3 regions of the Catenibacterium sp. AM22-6LB genome follow, and region 1 is predicted to be linked to each of the others. Evidence: predicted binding sites of a transcription regulator. Region 1 holds the regulator's gene; each other region holds the start of a gene.

Evidence for each region. The regulator Rex, encoded in region 1, represses fermentation and respiration genes when NADH is low (regulators of the CRP and FNR family bind a similar motif). The targets are predictions, from matches to a motif close to GTGAANNNNTTCAC.
Region 2: a site for Rex is predicted at 1,753-1,766, ahead of DW269_RS02325 (3-hydroxyacyl-CoA dehydrogenase). Genes of this name have one in related genera too.
Region 3: a site for Rex is predicted at 1,514-1,527, ahead of adhE (bifunctional acetaldehyde-CoA/alcohol dehydrogenase). Genes of this name have one in related genera too.

Annotation. Positions count from the first base shown of each region.
Region 1 covers NZ_QTUM01000029.1:20,084-24,640, reverse strand. Annotated here, with positions in the region: gene DW269_RS07560 (metallophosphoesterase) at 1-532, opposite strand, end outside; gene asnS (asparagine--tRNA ligase) at 575-1,960, opposite strand; gene DW269_RS07550 (redox-sensing transcriptional repressor Rex) at 1,966-2,610, opposite strand; gene tsaD (tRNA (adenosine(37)-N6)-threonylcarbamoyltransferase complex transferase subunit TsaD) at 2,603-3,616, opposite strand; gene rimI (ribosomal protein S18-alanine N-acetyltransferase) at 3,616-4,053, opposite strand; gene tsaB (tRNA (adenosine(37)-N6)-threonylcarbamoyltransferase complex dimerization subunit type 1 TsaB) at 4,044-4,557, opposite strand, start outside.
Region 2 covers NZ_QTUM01000005.1:18,211-22,767, reverse strand. Annotated here, with positions in the region: gene DW269_RS02335 (CvfD/Ygs/GSP13 family RNA-binding post-transcriptional regulator) at 58-417, shown strand; gene DW269_RS02330 (glucose-6-phosphate isomerase) at 414-1,694, shown strand; gene DW269_RS02325 (3-hydroxyacyl-CoA dehydrogenase) at 1,888-2,826, shown strand; gene DW269_RS02320 (NAD(P)/FAD-dependent oxidoreductase) at 3,026-4,557, opposite strand, start outside.
Region 3 covers NZ_QTUM01000007.1:42,806-47,362, forward strand. Annotated here, with positions in the region: gene DW269_RS03080 (DEAD/DEAH box helicase family protein) at 1-1,370, shown strand, start outside; gene adhE (bifunctional acetaldehyde-CoA/alcohol dehydrogenase) at 1,618-4,269, shown strand; gene DW269_RS03090 (VanZ family protein) at 4,396-4,557, shown strand, end outside.

The sequences.
Region 1 (4,557 bases):
TCTTCTCATCGATTCTCTTTTGTAATGCCTTTGCCTGGGAAATACTATGTAATGGGTAAAAGGCTGCACGTTTAGAATTAAATATGAGTCCTCCAGGCCATTCATCTGCATAAAATAAAGCTTCGAGTAGTCCAGGAAATGGATCTAAGAAAGACAAATCTTCCTGCTTAAAAGGTTTGCTTATTGTAAAGATATAGTCCACCCCTGTAAAAGAATAGTCTTTAATTTCTTTATTAATACCAGGAATAAGAAATAAGAAAATCTTATCTTTAAGGAAAGAACGGATACGTTGTAAGCCTTCTTGTAAATTAGTATGTGTCAGCATAGATACGTCCTTGATTGTCATACCAGGACGAATCATACTGAATGAATACTCATCAATCATATCAAGTTCTTTAAATTCTATGTGATGATTTCTTAACCACTGTCGATAATCATTAAAAGATTGGTAATCCAATAAAGCACGAGAAAAAGCACGGTCATGATGATAAATCATATTAAAAAAAGCATTAATGCCACTAAATTCATCCATAATAGTACTTCCTTTAAGAAAAAAGACCACGTATGTGGTCTTTTAGAATTTTAAGTTACGTGGTGTACGTGGGAATGGTTCTACATCTCTGATGTTAGCCATACCAGTTAAATACATTAAGAAACGGTCAAAACCTAAACCGAATCCAGCATGCTTACATCCACCAAAGCGGCGTAAATCCATATACCACTGTAGTGTTTCTTTGTTCATGCCCTTTTCATCCATAAGCTTTTCAAGAACATCATAACGTTCTTCTCTCTGTGAACCACCAACTAATTCACCGATGCCTGGTACTAATAAGTCACATGCTGCAACTGTCTTGTTGTCATCATTTAAACGCATATAGAACGCTTTGATTTCTTTTGGATAATCTGTTAAGAATACAGGACCACCTACAACTTCTTCACAGATATAACGTTCATGTTCAGCATTTAAATCAATACCCCATTCAACCTTGTTGTCAAACTTCACATCAGCTTTTAATAGATGATCAATAGCTTCTGTATAAGTCATACGTGCAAAGTGAGAATCTCTAACCTTTGTGATACGGTTGATACAATCATGGTCAACCATCTGTTCAAAGAATTTCATTTCTTCTGGAGCATTATCTAAGCAGTACTGAATACAATATTTAACCATTTCTTCAATTAAACACATATCATCTTCAAGATCCGCAAATGCGATTTCTGGTTCTACCATCCAGAATTCACTGGCATGTCTTGATGTATTTGAGTTTTCAGCTCTGAATGCAGGACCAAAAGTATATACATCTCTAAATGCCATAGCGAATGCTTCTACATGTAACTGTCCTGTTACTGTTAAGTAAGCTTCTTTTTCAAAGAAATCCTTAGAGAAATCAGTATCATCAATAGTTGTGACTCTAAACATTTCTCCAGCACCTTCACCATCATTAGATGTAATGAGTGGTGTATGTACATATACGAATCCCTGATCCTGGAAGAACTCATGAATAGCCATAGATAATACAGATCTTAATCTGAAGATAGCATAGAATGAGTTTGCTCTTGGTCTTAAATGAGGGATTTCTCTCATAAATTCAAAAGAATGTCTCTTCTTCTGTAATGGATAATCACTATCACAGTCACCTTCAAGAATAATTTCAGTGGCTTCTACTTCAAATGGCTGTTTTGCATCAGGTGTTAATTTTAATTTACCTAATACATGAATAGCTGAACCAGTTGAGATATGTGAAACTTCATCAAAGTTCTTTAATTTTTCTTTTAAGTAAACAACCTGGCAGTTTCTAAAATAAGAACCATCATTTAATGCGATGAATCCTAGTTTACCACTATCTCTATTTGTTCTTACCCATCCTTCTAATTCTACATACTCTACGTTATCTGTTTCTACAGCGTTATCTGCACGACAGATTTCATAAAGTTCTCTTACTGTCATAAATTCAAACATCCTTCTTACTCCTTTGTATTTGATTTCATTTTTAATTCTAATTCTTGTATTGCGACAACAACATCCACATTCTGTACTTCTACTCCCTGAGGTACAATGAAATGAGAGTGGGTGAAGTCTACAATGCCTTTAATCCCTAATGCCACTAAACGATCCACCATTTCCTGTACATTATCAGAAATTGCGAGAATCGCAATCTTACAGTCCTTAGGGAATGTCTTTTCCAAATCGTCACTCTTATGAATCTTAACACCAAAACGTTCACCTTCAATATTAGCATCTTTATCATAAGCACAGACAATCTGTCCCACTGTATATTTCCAGCGGTTATATTTCAAAATAGCTGAACCTAAGTTACCTACACCAATGAGAATAATAGGTTCATCAAGTCCTAAACCTAAGAAATCACTGAGCGTTTCAATCATCTCTTTTGTATCATAACCATAGCCTCTTTTACCAAGTGTATTCTTCTGAGGTAAAAAGCCAAAATCACGACGAATAGTCGTATCCTGGATATGAGTAACTTCTGCAAGTTCACTCGATAAGAAGTTTTCTTTACCTTCATGTCCCATAACTCTTAAAGCCTTCAAATAAACAGGAAAACGTGTCATCGTCGCACGTGAAATTTTCTGTTTCTTTTCATTACTCATAGTTATCTCCTACACTTTCCGCCTCCAAGTCATAATCCGGCTTAACAGATAAGTCCAAAGGGGCAAACATATTATATTTATACATGATACTTGCAGCAGATGCAATCATTGCTGCATTATCTGTACAATACTTCAATGGTGGAAAAATAACAGGAATATCACTTGTACTCATTTTTTCTCTGAGACCTTTATTGGCACTTACACCACCTGCTACAATAATCTGCTTTACACCAAGATCATGAGCAGCTGCTAAAGCTTTAGAAGCAATCGTATCCATAGCCACATCCTGGAATGAGCAGGCTAAGTCATTGCCATTGATTTCCTCTCCTCTTTGGTCTGCATTATGCTTTAAGTTGATGACAGCGCTCTTTAAGCCACTGAAGCTGAAGTTATAGCTTCCATCATCAAGTGGTTTAGGAAGTGTGTAGCTATGAGTTCCCTCATGTGCCATTTTATCTAATACAGGTCCTCCAGGATATGGAAGATGTAAAACACGTCCTACCTTATCATAGGCTTCACCAATAGCATCATCAAATGTTGTACCAATGACCTCAAAAGAGAATTCTTTTTTCATATAAACAAGTTCTGTATGTCCTCCTGAAACAACTAATGCCATTGCAGGATATTCAATATCATTTACTAGTTCATTGGCATAAATATGCCCCGCAATATGATGTACACCAATCAAAGGCTTATTTAAGTAAATAGCCAATGTCTTGGCTTCCTGCATTCCAACATGCAAAGAACCTACAAGTCCTGGTCCTTTAGTGACTGCAATTGCATCAATCTCCTCAATAGAAATATCTGCCTGACTAAGTGCTTCCTTTAAAACAGTGCTGACACATTCAACATGTTTACGACTGGCAATTTCTGGAACAACACCACCATATTGTTTATGGATATCAATCTGTGATGCAACAACATGACTTAATAACTCTTTTCCATCCTTAAGGATTGCAACACTCATTTCATCACAACTTGATTCAATAGCTAGAATAACAGCCATTATTTTTCCTCCTTTCTTACCATGAGATAGGCATCCTCATGGTCTGCATAATAATCTTTACGTATAGCACATATCTCATAGCCATACTTCTTATATAAACGAATCGCACGTTCATTTGATACACGTACTTCCAAACTATAATTCATACATCCTTTATTATGTCCTTCTTTTAATCCATAATCCATCAATAACTTAGAAAGACCTTTTCCCTGATAATTTGGATCAATACCAATTGTAGTCAGTTCACAGTTTTCATAAGCATACCAGAATCCTGCATAACCAACAATTTTGTCATCTACAAGAACATAATAATGAGCATAATCATTTGTCTTTAATTCATGAAGAAAATCTTCTTTAGACCAGGCAGGGGTAAATAATACCCCTTCTAGTCTTTCAATTTCATCAAGATCTTCTTCCTGCATTTCTCTTAATAACATGCTTTCTTAGCCTCAACATCTTTAATATAAGTTGGTACTAATAGATCAACATTCTTGATTGGATCAGCCATCTGACCTAATGCATAAATATTAGCACAAAGATCACATTCTTTTTCATTTAATCCAAGACAGCCTACTTCACCTACAAGTTCAAAGTCTTCATATTCAGCACGTAATTGTGCAAAGTCTTCTAAAGTCATCACTTGTTCTTTCATTAAAGGAAGACCATTTTCATAAACACCAACAAAGACCTTATGTCCTCTTGCATCAATAACACTTAATGCCTGATTCATACCTGCATAAGCGGCTAAAGAGCTAACAGATTTAATCTTTACATTAGATACTGCAGCAAGTGTCTTGGCGATAGTCATAGCCACTCTGACACCTGTATAAGAGCCAGGTCCGGATGTGATAATCATTTCATTGACATCCTTTAATGCAATATGATGACGATCAAGCACTTCCTTTAATGTAGGAATTGCTTTTTCTGATTGTCTTCTAGAA
Region 2 (4,557 bases), on a different contig from region 1:
TCTATTCTTTTATCACTATTATAATTATGCTATAATGCAGTTGATTGGAGGCGTGCAATGGAACATCAAGTTCATGTAGGTGACATTGTTGATGTGACCATTACTGGTATTCAACCATATGGTGCATTTGCTTTATTGCCTGATGGAAGCAGCGGATTAATCCATATATCAGAAATATCTGATGGATTTGTTCGTGACGTAAATCAATTTGTCTTTTATGGAGAACAGGTTAAGGTAAAAGTCATTGATATAGATAACGTCCATCACCAGGCAAGGCTTTCTTTAAAAGCAGTCGCGAAAAAGAGACGTTTTCGCAAAAGAAAGTCAATCGTGGAAACACCTAAGGGTTTTAATCCACTAAGAGAAATGATGCCTCGATGGATCAGTCGAGGAATCGCAAAGGAGGAAGATGTATGATCAACGTTGATTTAAGTAAAGCTAAATTAACAGAAAGCATGGAATCATATAAGGACAGAGTCGCAGAAGTTCATGATATGATCCACAACAAAACAGGAGCAGGTAACGACTTTCTAGGATGGGTTGACTTACCTACTAACTACAACAAAACTGAAGTAGAAAACATTAAGAAAAAAGCTACAGAATTATCTGAAGAAATTGATGTTTTATTAGTTTGTGGTATCGGTGGTTCTTATTTAGGCGCAAGAGCTGCTATTGAAGCAATCAATGGTCTTTACCCAACAAACAAGGTTCAGATCATCTATATTGGTAATACATTCTCTGCTACTTATTTAGCACAGGTTAAGAACTATGTAAAAGATAAAGAATTCGGTATTAATGTAATTTCTAAGTCTGGTACAACTACTGAAACTTCAGTTGCTTTCAGAATCTTCAAAGAATTACTTGAAGAAACTAAGGGTAAAGAAGTAGCTCAGAGAAGAATTGTTGCTACTACAGATGCTCATAAGGGTGCATTAAAGACTTTAGCTGACCAGGAAGGTTATACAGAATTCGTAGTTCCTGATGATATCGGTGGACGTTATTCTGTATTAACTGCAGTAGGTTTATTCCCTATCGCAATGGCTGGTATCGATGTTGATGCAATGTTAAAGGGTGCTAAAGATGCCCAGGATAAATATAACAATCCAGATCTACTTACAAACGATGCTTATCAGTATGGTGTTGCAAGACAGATGTTATTAAAGGCTGGTTACCCAGCTGAAATGTTTGTAACTTATAACTTACAGTTACAGCAGACTGCTGAATGGTGGAAACAGTTATTTGGTGAATCTGAAGGTAAAGAAGGAAAAGGTATCTTACCTACAAGTGGTACTTTCTCAACTGACCTTCATTCATTAGGACAGTTCATCCAGGAAGGTTCTAAGGTTTTATTCGAAACTGTATTAAAGATCAAAGAACCTCAGATGAACTTAGAAATCCCTAGTGATGCAGAAAACTTAGATGGTTTAAACTATTTAGCTGGTAAGACAGTTGATTATGTTAACCAGAAAGCATGTGAAGGTACTATTGATGCCCATGTAAATGTTGGTAACGTACCTAACATCCAGATCACTCTTGATCATGTTGATGCATATAGCTTCGGTTATATGGTATACTTCTTCGAAAAGGCTTGTGCAATGAGCGTTTACCTATTAGGTGTTAACCCATTCAACCAGCCAGGTGTTGAAGTTTATAAGAAGAATATGTTCAAGCTTTTAGGTAAGCCTGGATATTAATAAGAAATCCCGCAATCGCGGGATTTTTTTATACAATGTGATGAGTTTGTAAGAAATTGTGATGTTTTTCACAAAGTATAGTAGATAATCTCTTTTTAATCAGTATAATGAAAATTAGATAATGTTTAAAAAGATAGTAGTGAAGCAGAAGAAATTTTTCTTCTGTTTTCATTTTACTAGAAAGGAGGAAAACATGAAGAACATTACTATTATGGGTGGCGGTGTCTTGGGATCACAGATTGCATTCCAGGCAGCATATTGTGGTTTTGATGTAACAATCTGGTTAAGAAGTGAAGGCAGTATTGGACGTACACAGCCTAAGCTTGATTCTATCAAGCAGTCTTATATTGATGCAATTAATCTTATGGATATTGATAAATCTATCAATACATGGTGTATGGGTATTGCAGGCTATGATGATTTTGATAAAGAGAACTGCCTAGAGAAGGTAGAACGTGCTTATTCTACAATCAAGCTAGAACTTGATATGAAAACAGCAGTTAAAGATGCTGATTTAGTCATTGAATCAATGACAGAAAATATGGAAGCTAAGAAGGATGTCTATACAAAGATGGCTCCCCTACTTCCTGATAAGACAATTCTAGTGACTAATTCTTCTACTATGCTTCCTAGTAAATTAGCTAAGTTTACTGGTAGACCTGATAAGTTCCTTGCCTTACACTTCGCAAATACGATTTGGAAGAATAATATGACAGAAGTTATGATGCAGAATAAAACAAATAAAGCATATTTTGATGAAATCATGAAGTTTGCGAAAGAGATTAGAATGATTCCATTACCTGTCAATAAAGAAAAGTCTGGTTACCTACTCAATTCTATGTTGATTCCATTATTATTTTCAGGTATGGATTTAATGGTCAATGGTATCTCTGATCCAGAAAGTATCGATAAAGCATGGACTTTAGGTACTGGTGCACCTAAAGGACCGTTCCAGATTCTTGATACAGTAGGATTAAAGACTGCTTATGAGATTGTGGGTATGTATGTAAAGATTCCTGGCTTCTTAGCCCCTTATAATTTCAAAGGTATGCATAAGATGTTGAAGTCTTATATTGATCAAGGAAAATTAGGATATAGTACTGGTGAAGGATTCTATAAGTACAAAAAATAGCGCATGGTGACATGCGTTTTTCTATGTGTAATTTATCGAATAAAGTGCTGCACCTAATGTGACCGAATGATAAACAGATGAAACACAAAAACCACCCTGAAAAATACTTTTTTCAGGGTGGTTCAGTATGTGACGTCTCAAATTGTTAAGAAACAAAGAATTAAATTAAATCGAATAGGACATGTAGTAAAAACTTTTACTAGATTTGTCTAGCTGCAATAAATCCTTCTCGAACTGCATCATAAATTTGACGCACTTTCTTACTATCTCCTACGTTATAAACTTCAATATCTGTATTTTCTTCTAGCTGATTAGCTAAATCATACTGAGGAATGAATCCTGCCGCAATAACAACATTATCAACAGCAACTTTATTTTCATTACCCCATCTATCAGTTAAAGTAATTTCCTTATCATCAACCGCAACTAAACGTTTGCCAGTCATGATTTTGATATCTGATTGGGCAATAGTAATACTATAAGCCTGACAAGAAGAACCAGGATTAGCTAAGAATCTATCTGCCATTTCTACAACAGTAACATTTTTTCCTTCTCCATTCAATTCTAGCGCAGTTTCAGCTCCTGTAATTCCTCCGCCAATTACTGCAACATTTTTACCTTCAACCTTTTTAGATCCATTCAAGTAATCATTTGCATAAACGACTGTACTTCTATCACTACCAGGAACATCTAGTGTTCTTGTTTTTCCGCCTACTGCAATAACAACAGCATCAAATCCACCATTAACAAGCATATCATAGTTTGCTTCTTCTTTAACTACAGTAATGTTAGGATCATTAGTAATATGATCTTCATAGTAATGAATTAAACGTCTAATATTTGCTTTGTTATCAGGTTTACTAGCTTCTACCATGGCGCCACCAAAACTTCTTTTTTCAAAAATAGTGACTTTATGTCCACGTAAAGAAGCAGTTAATGCAGCTTCACATCCTGCTGGACCAGCACCTACAACTGCAACATTTTTCTTAACTTCAGCCTCAACGACAGGTTTACATTCAAATCTATATAAAGTTGGATTTACTGTACAATGAATTGGTGTATGGCCTAGCATACCTTTATCAATACAACCAATCATACAGTTGATACATGGTTTAATATCTCTTGCTTTTCCTTCTTTAGCCTTTTTAGCCCATGCTGGATCTGCTAATTGAGAACGGCCTAAAGCAACAAAATCACCATTTCCTTCTGCTAACATCTTTTCAGCTTCTTCAGGAGAGAAAATATTATGTCCAATGAATACTGGAATATGAACAGCATCTTTAATCATTCTTACATGTTCAGCATTAAATGCATTTGGTAATAAGAATTGTCTAGATGCTGTTGCATGTGTTCCACCCATTATATTTAAATGAGATACTCCTTCTTTTTCTAATGCTTTAGCAACTTCGACTGTTTCTTCAATACGAATTCCATCTGGTTCCCAGTCATCAGTACTCAATTTAACACCAATAGGGAAATCTGCTCCACATTTTTGTTTCATATTTCTTACAATTTCCAACAATAATCTCATACGATTATGCAAGCTTCCACCATACATATCAGTACGCTTATTATCATGTGGTGATAAGAAATTTGTTGGAATACAACCAGCAGCACCATGAATTTCAATAACTTCAAATCCTGCTTTTTTTGCTCTTAAAGCAGCATCACCAAATTTTTCTACTAAATCATGAATTTCTTCAATAGTTAATGCTCTAGGTAATTTAAATC
Region 3 (4,557 bases), on a different contig from region 1:
CTCAGGAAGCTATAGAACGTTTTGGTAAAACAGACAGTTACCCTCAAGTAGCTATTAGTGTAGATATGTTAGATACAGGAATAGATGTACCGGATATTGTGAATCTTGTATTCTTCAAAAAGGTGAGAAGTAAATCAAAATTCTGGCAGATGATTGGACGAGGGACAAGACTAAGAAAAGACTTGTTTGGTCCAGGAGATGACAAGAAAGAATTCTTAATATTTGATTACCTAGGAAATATGGAATATTTCAGAGTAAACAAGAATGCTGAAAAATCAGGTATTATAGAATCACTCTCTCAGCGTATTTATAAGTTGCGAGTAGATATACTTTATGCGCTTGAACAGAATGCAACAGACCAGGATTATGTTGATGAAATCAACAAACAGATCAAAGAAATGTCAGACTATATTCAATCACTCAATGAAGATAGTTTTAATGTAAAACTGCGTTTGAAGTATGTACATCAATATAAAAATCCGGATAATTGGAGAAATCTCAATGAAATGGATACACATTATATTAAAGATGAATTGTCTTCGCTTGTTGTCATTCATGATGAAGATACACAAGCTAAATTCTTTGATAGACAGATGTATATGATTGAAATGGCTTATCTCAATCATTATGATGCTACTTCAGTTATCAACAATGTTGTTGCGATTGCAAATGAACTTTATAAAAAACAAGCAACTCCTGATATTGCAAGAAATGCTGAATATTTAAAATGTGCCAAAGATCCTGATTACTGGAAGACAGCTAATTATTTTGATCTAGAAGTACTACGTGAGAAGATTAGAGGGTTGGTTAAGTATTTAGACCCTGGTCCAATAGTAGATCCAGTAGATACACATTTTGAAGATGAAATCATTGAAACAAAGATGAATGATGCTTTCTATAATGATGAAGGCTTAGAGAACTATAAAGAGAAAGTACAGCATTATTTAAAAGCACATGAAGATGATGAAGCTATCTATAAGCTCAGACATAATCAAGTCATTACACCGGATGAAATGAAACATCTAGAAAACTTATTATGGATAGACTTAGGAAGTAAAGACGATTATCGATTACATTTTGGTGATACACCTATCACAAGATTAATTAGAAAGATAGTAGGATTAGACAGACAAGCAGCTATGGCTGAGTTCTCACGCTTCTTAGATGATCAGAGCTTGAATTCTAGGCAGATTCACTTTGTAGAATTATTAGTAGATTATATTGTGAAGAATGGTTTCATTGAAGACAAGAAGGTCTTGTTACAGGATCCTTTCAAGTCAATTGGTAGTATGAGTGCCTTATTTAAGGATAAGATGAATATTGCAAGAGAGATATTAAAGACTGTAGATACGTTCAGCGAAAGATGTTAAGAGAAAACATTCACGATTTTGAGAGTATTCTATCACTATAAAAAATAATTATAATTTAAAATTCTGATAAAAACTAAGCACAAAATAACACAATCGGATATCCCTAAACTGCAAACGTTTACAGTAAATGCTATGTACAAATTGTGTAAATTTTCACAAAAGTATGCTTGTTTTTTCACAAGAACTCATGTATAGTGAACTTACAAAATATGAAGAAGAAATATTTTGGTCAATGGAGGATATAAAAATGGCTGATAAGAAAGTCGAAAAGAAAGTTGAAGAATGGACAGAAGAAAAGACTGATGCTTGCATTGATGAGTTAGTTAATAACGCATTAACAGCATTAGACGAATTCGAAGGTTTTGACCAGGAAACTGTTGACTACATCGTAGCAAAGATGTCAGTTGCTGGTCTTGATAAACACGGTGTTCTTGCAGAAGCTGCTGTAAAAGAAACTGGCCGTGGTGTATTTGAAGACAAAGCTGTTAAGAACTTATTCGCTTGTGAATATGTTACTAACAACATGCGTCATACAAAGACTGTAGGTATTATTAATGAAGATCCACTTACTGGTATCACTGAAATCGCTGAACCAGTTGGTGTTGTTTGTGGTATCGTTCCAGTAACAAACCCAACTTCTACAGTTATCTTTAAGTCTTTAATCGCTATGAAGACTAGAAACCCAATCATCTTCTCATTCCACCCAGGTGCTCATGACTGTTCAGTTATGGCTGCTAAGGTAATGTTAGATGCTGCTGTAAAAGCTGGTGCTCCTAAGAACGTAATCCAGTGGTTACCAATGAAAACTATGTATGCAACTAGTGCATTAATGAATCATCCAGGTGTTGCTACTATCTTAGCTACTGGTGGTAACGCAATGGTTAAGGCTGCTTACTCTTGTGGTAAACCTGCTTTAGGTGTAGGTGCTGGTAACGTTCCTGCATACGTAGAAAAGTCTTGTAAAATCAAAATGGCAGCAAACGATATTTATTTATCAAAATCATTCGATAACGGTATGATTTGTGCATCTGAACAGGTTGTTGTTGTAGATCACGAAATCTATGATGAATTCAAGAAAGAACTTGGTCGTTATCATGTACATTTCTGTAATGCTGAAGAAAAGAAGAAACTTGAACAGTTCATGTTCGGTGCAACAGCATACAGTGAAAACGTAAATGAAGCTAGATTAAACAGCATCGTTCCAGGTAAGAACGCTACTTGGATCGCTGAACAGGCTGGTTTCAAAGTAGCTGATGATGTTCAGATCTTAGTTTGCGAAGTTAAGGAAATCGGTCCTAACGAACCAATGACTAGAGAAAAGCTTTCTCCAGTATTAGGTATGATCAAAGCAAACTCTACTGAAGATGGTATTGAAAAGGCTGCTCAGACTGTTGAATTCAACGGTTTAGGACATTCAGCTGCAATCCATACTACTAATCATGAAATTTCTAAAGCATTTGGTAAGAGAATCAAAGCTATCCGTATTATTGAAAACGCTCCATCTACATTCGGTGGTATCGGTTCAGTATACAATGCATTCTTACCTTCATTAACACTTGGTTGTGGTTCTTATGGTCATAACTCAGTATCAAACAACGTAAGTGCTATTAACTTACTAAATATTAAGAGAATAGGGAGACGTAACAACAATATGCAATGGGTTAAACTTCCTCCAAAGATTTATTTCGAAAGAAATTCAATCAGATATCTTAGAGATATGAAGGAAATGAAGAAAGCAATGATCGTTACAGACAGAGGTATGTATGACCTTGGTTATGTAGGAAAGATCGAAGATGTTATCAGAAGAAGACGTAACAAAGTAGACGTTGACTTATTCATCGACGTTGAACCAGATCCATCTTTAGATATGACTCTTAAGGGTCTTGAAATCATGAAGAGCTTCCAGCCTGATACAATCATCGCTATCGGTGGTGGATCTTCAATGGATGCTGCTAAAGTTATGTGGTTAATGTATGAACATCCAGAAGTTAACTTCGATGACATCAAGCAGAAATTCATGGATATCAGAAAGAGAGCATTCAAGTTCCCAGAACTTGGTAAGAAAGCTAAGTTAGTATGTATCCCAACTACTTCAGGTACAGGTTCAGAAGTAACTCCATTCGCAGTTATCACTGATACTAAGGAAAACAAGAAATATCCATTAACTGACTACGCTTTAACTCCAACAATCGCAATTGTTGACCCTGAATTCGCTATGTCTATGCCACCAAGAATCGCTGCAGATACTGGTATCGACGTATTAACTCATGCTATTGAAGCATATGTTTCAATCTTAGCTTCTGACTTCACTGATGGTTGGGCTAAACAGGCTGTTAAGTTAGTATTCGAAAACCTTGAAAAGTCAGTACTTGAAGGTGATCCTGATGCTAGAATCAAGATGCATAATGCTGCATCAATCGCAGGTATGGCATTCGCTAACGCATTCTTAGGAATGAACCACTCATTAGCTCATAAGATCGGTGGAGAATGGCATATTCCTCATGGACGTACTAACGGTATGTTATTACCACATGTAATCAGATACAATGGTACAGTTCCAACTAAGTTAAACATCTGGCCAAAGATCGAAGACTATAAGGCAGATAAGAAATATAGAGAATTAGCAGAATTAATCGGCTTACATCCAAAGACTGATGCAGAAGGTGTTGAAATGTTCGCACAGGCTGTTGAAAAGTTATGGGTAAAAGTTGGTGGTGCTGTAAACGTTAAGTCACAGAACATCAGCAAAGCTGATTGGGAAGAATCAGTACATAGAATCGCTATGAACGCATACGAAGACCAGTGTACTCCTGCTAACCCAAGAATGCCTATGGTTAAAGATATGGAAACTATCCTAGAAACAATCTACGATTACGAATCTCCATTCGCTAAGAAATAATTCTTAAAACCATTTAGAGGAAAGCCTTACGGCTCTCCTCTTTTTTGTGTTAAATTATGTTAAATTGAATCGTTTATTGACTCATATAAGTGAACTCATTAAAATGTGCTTTTGGAGGACACTGTCATGAAACATAAACGTTTTTTATTCTTACTTACTGCAGCTGTCGCTTTCATTATTCAATTAATCGATATCATTTCTTATACAATCAAGTTTTCTATTACACAGACATTTGTACTTGTTATTATACAGATGATTGGTTTAGTAGGTTATGCCTATGATGCAAGA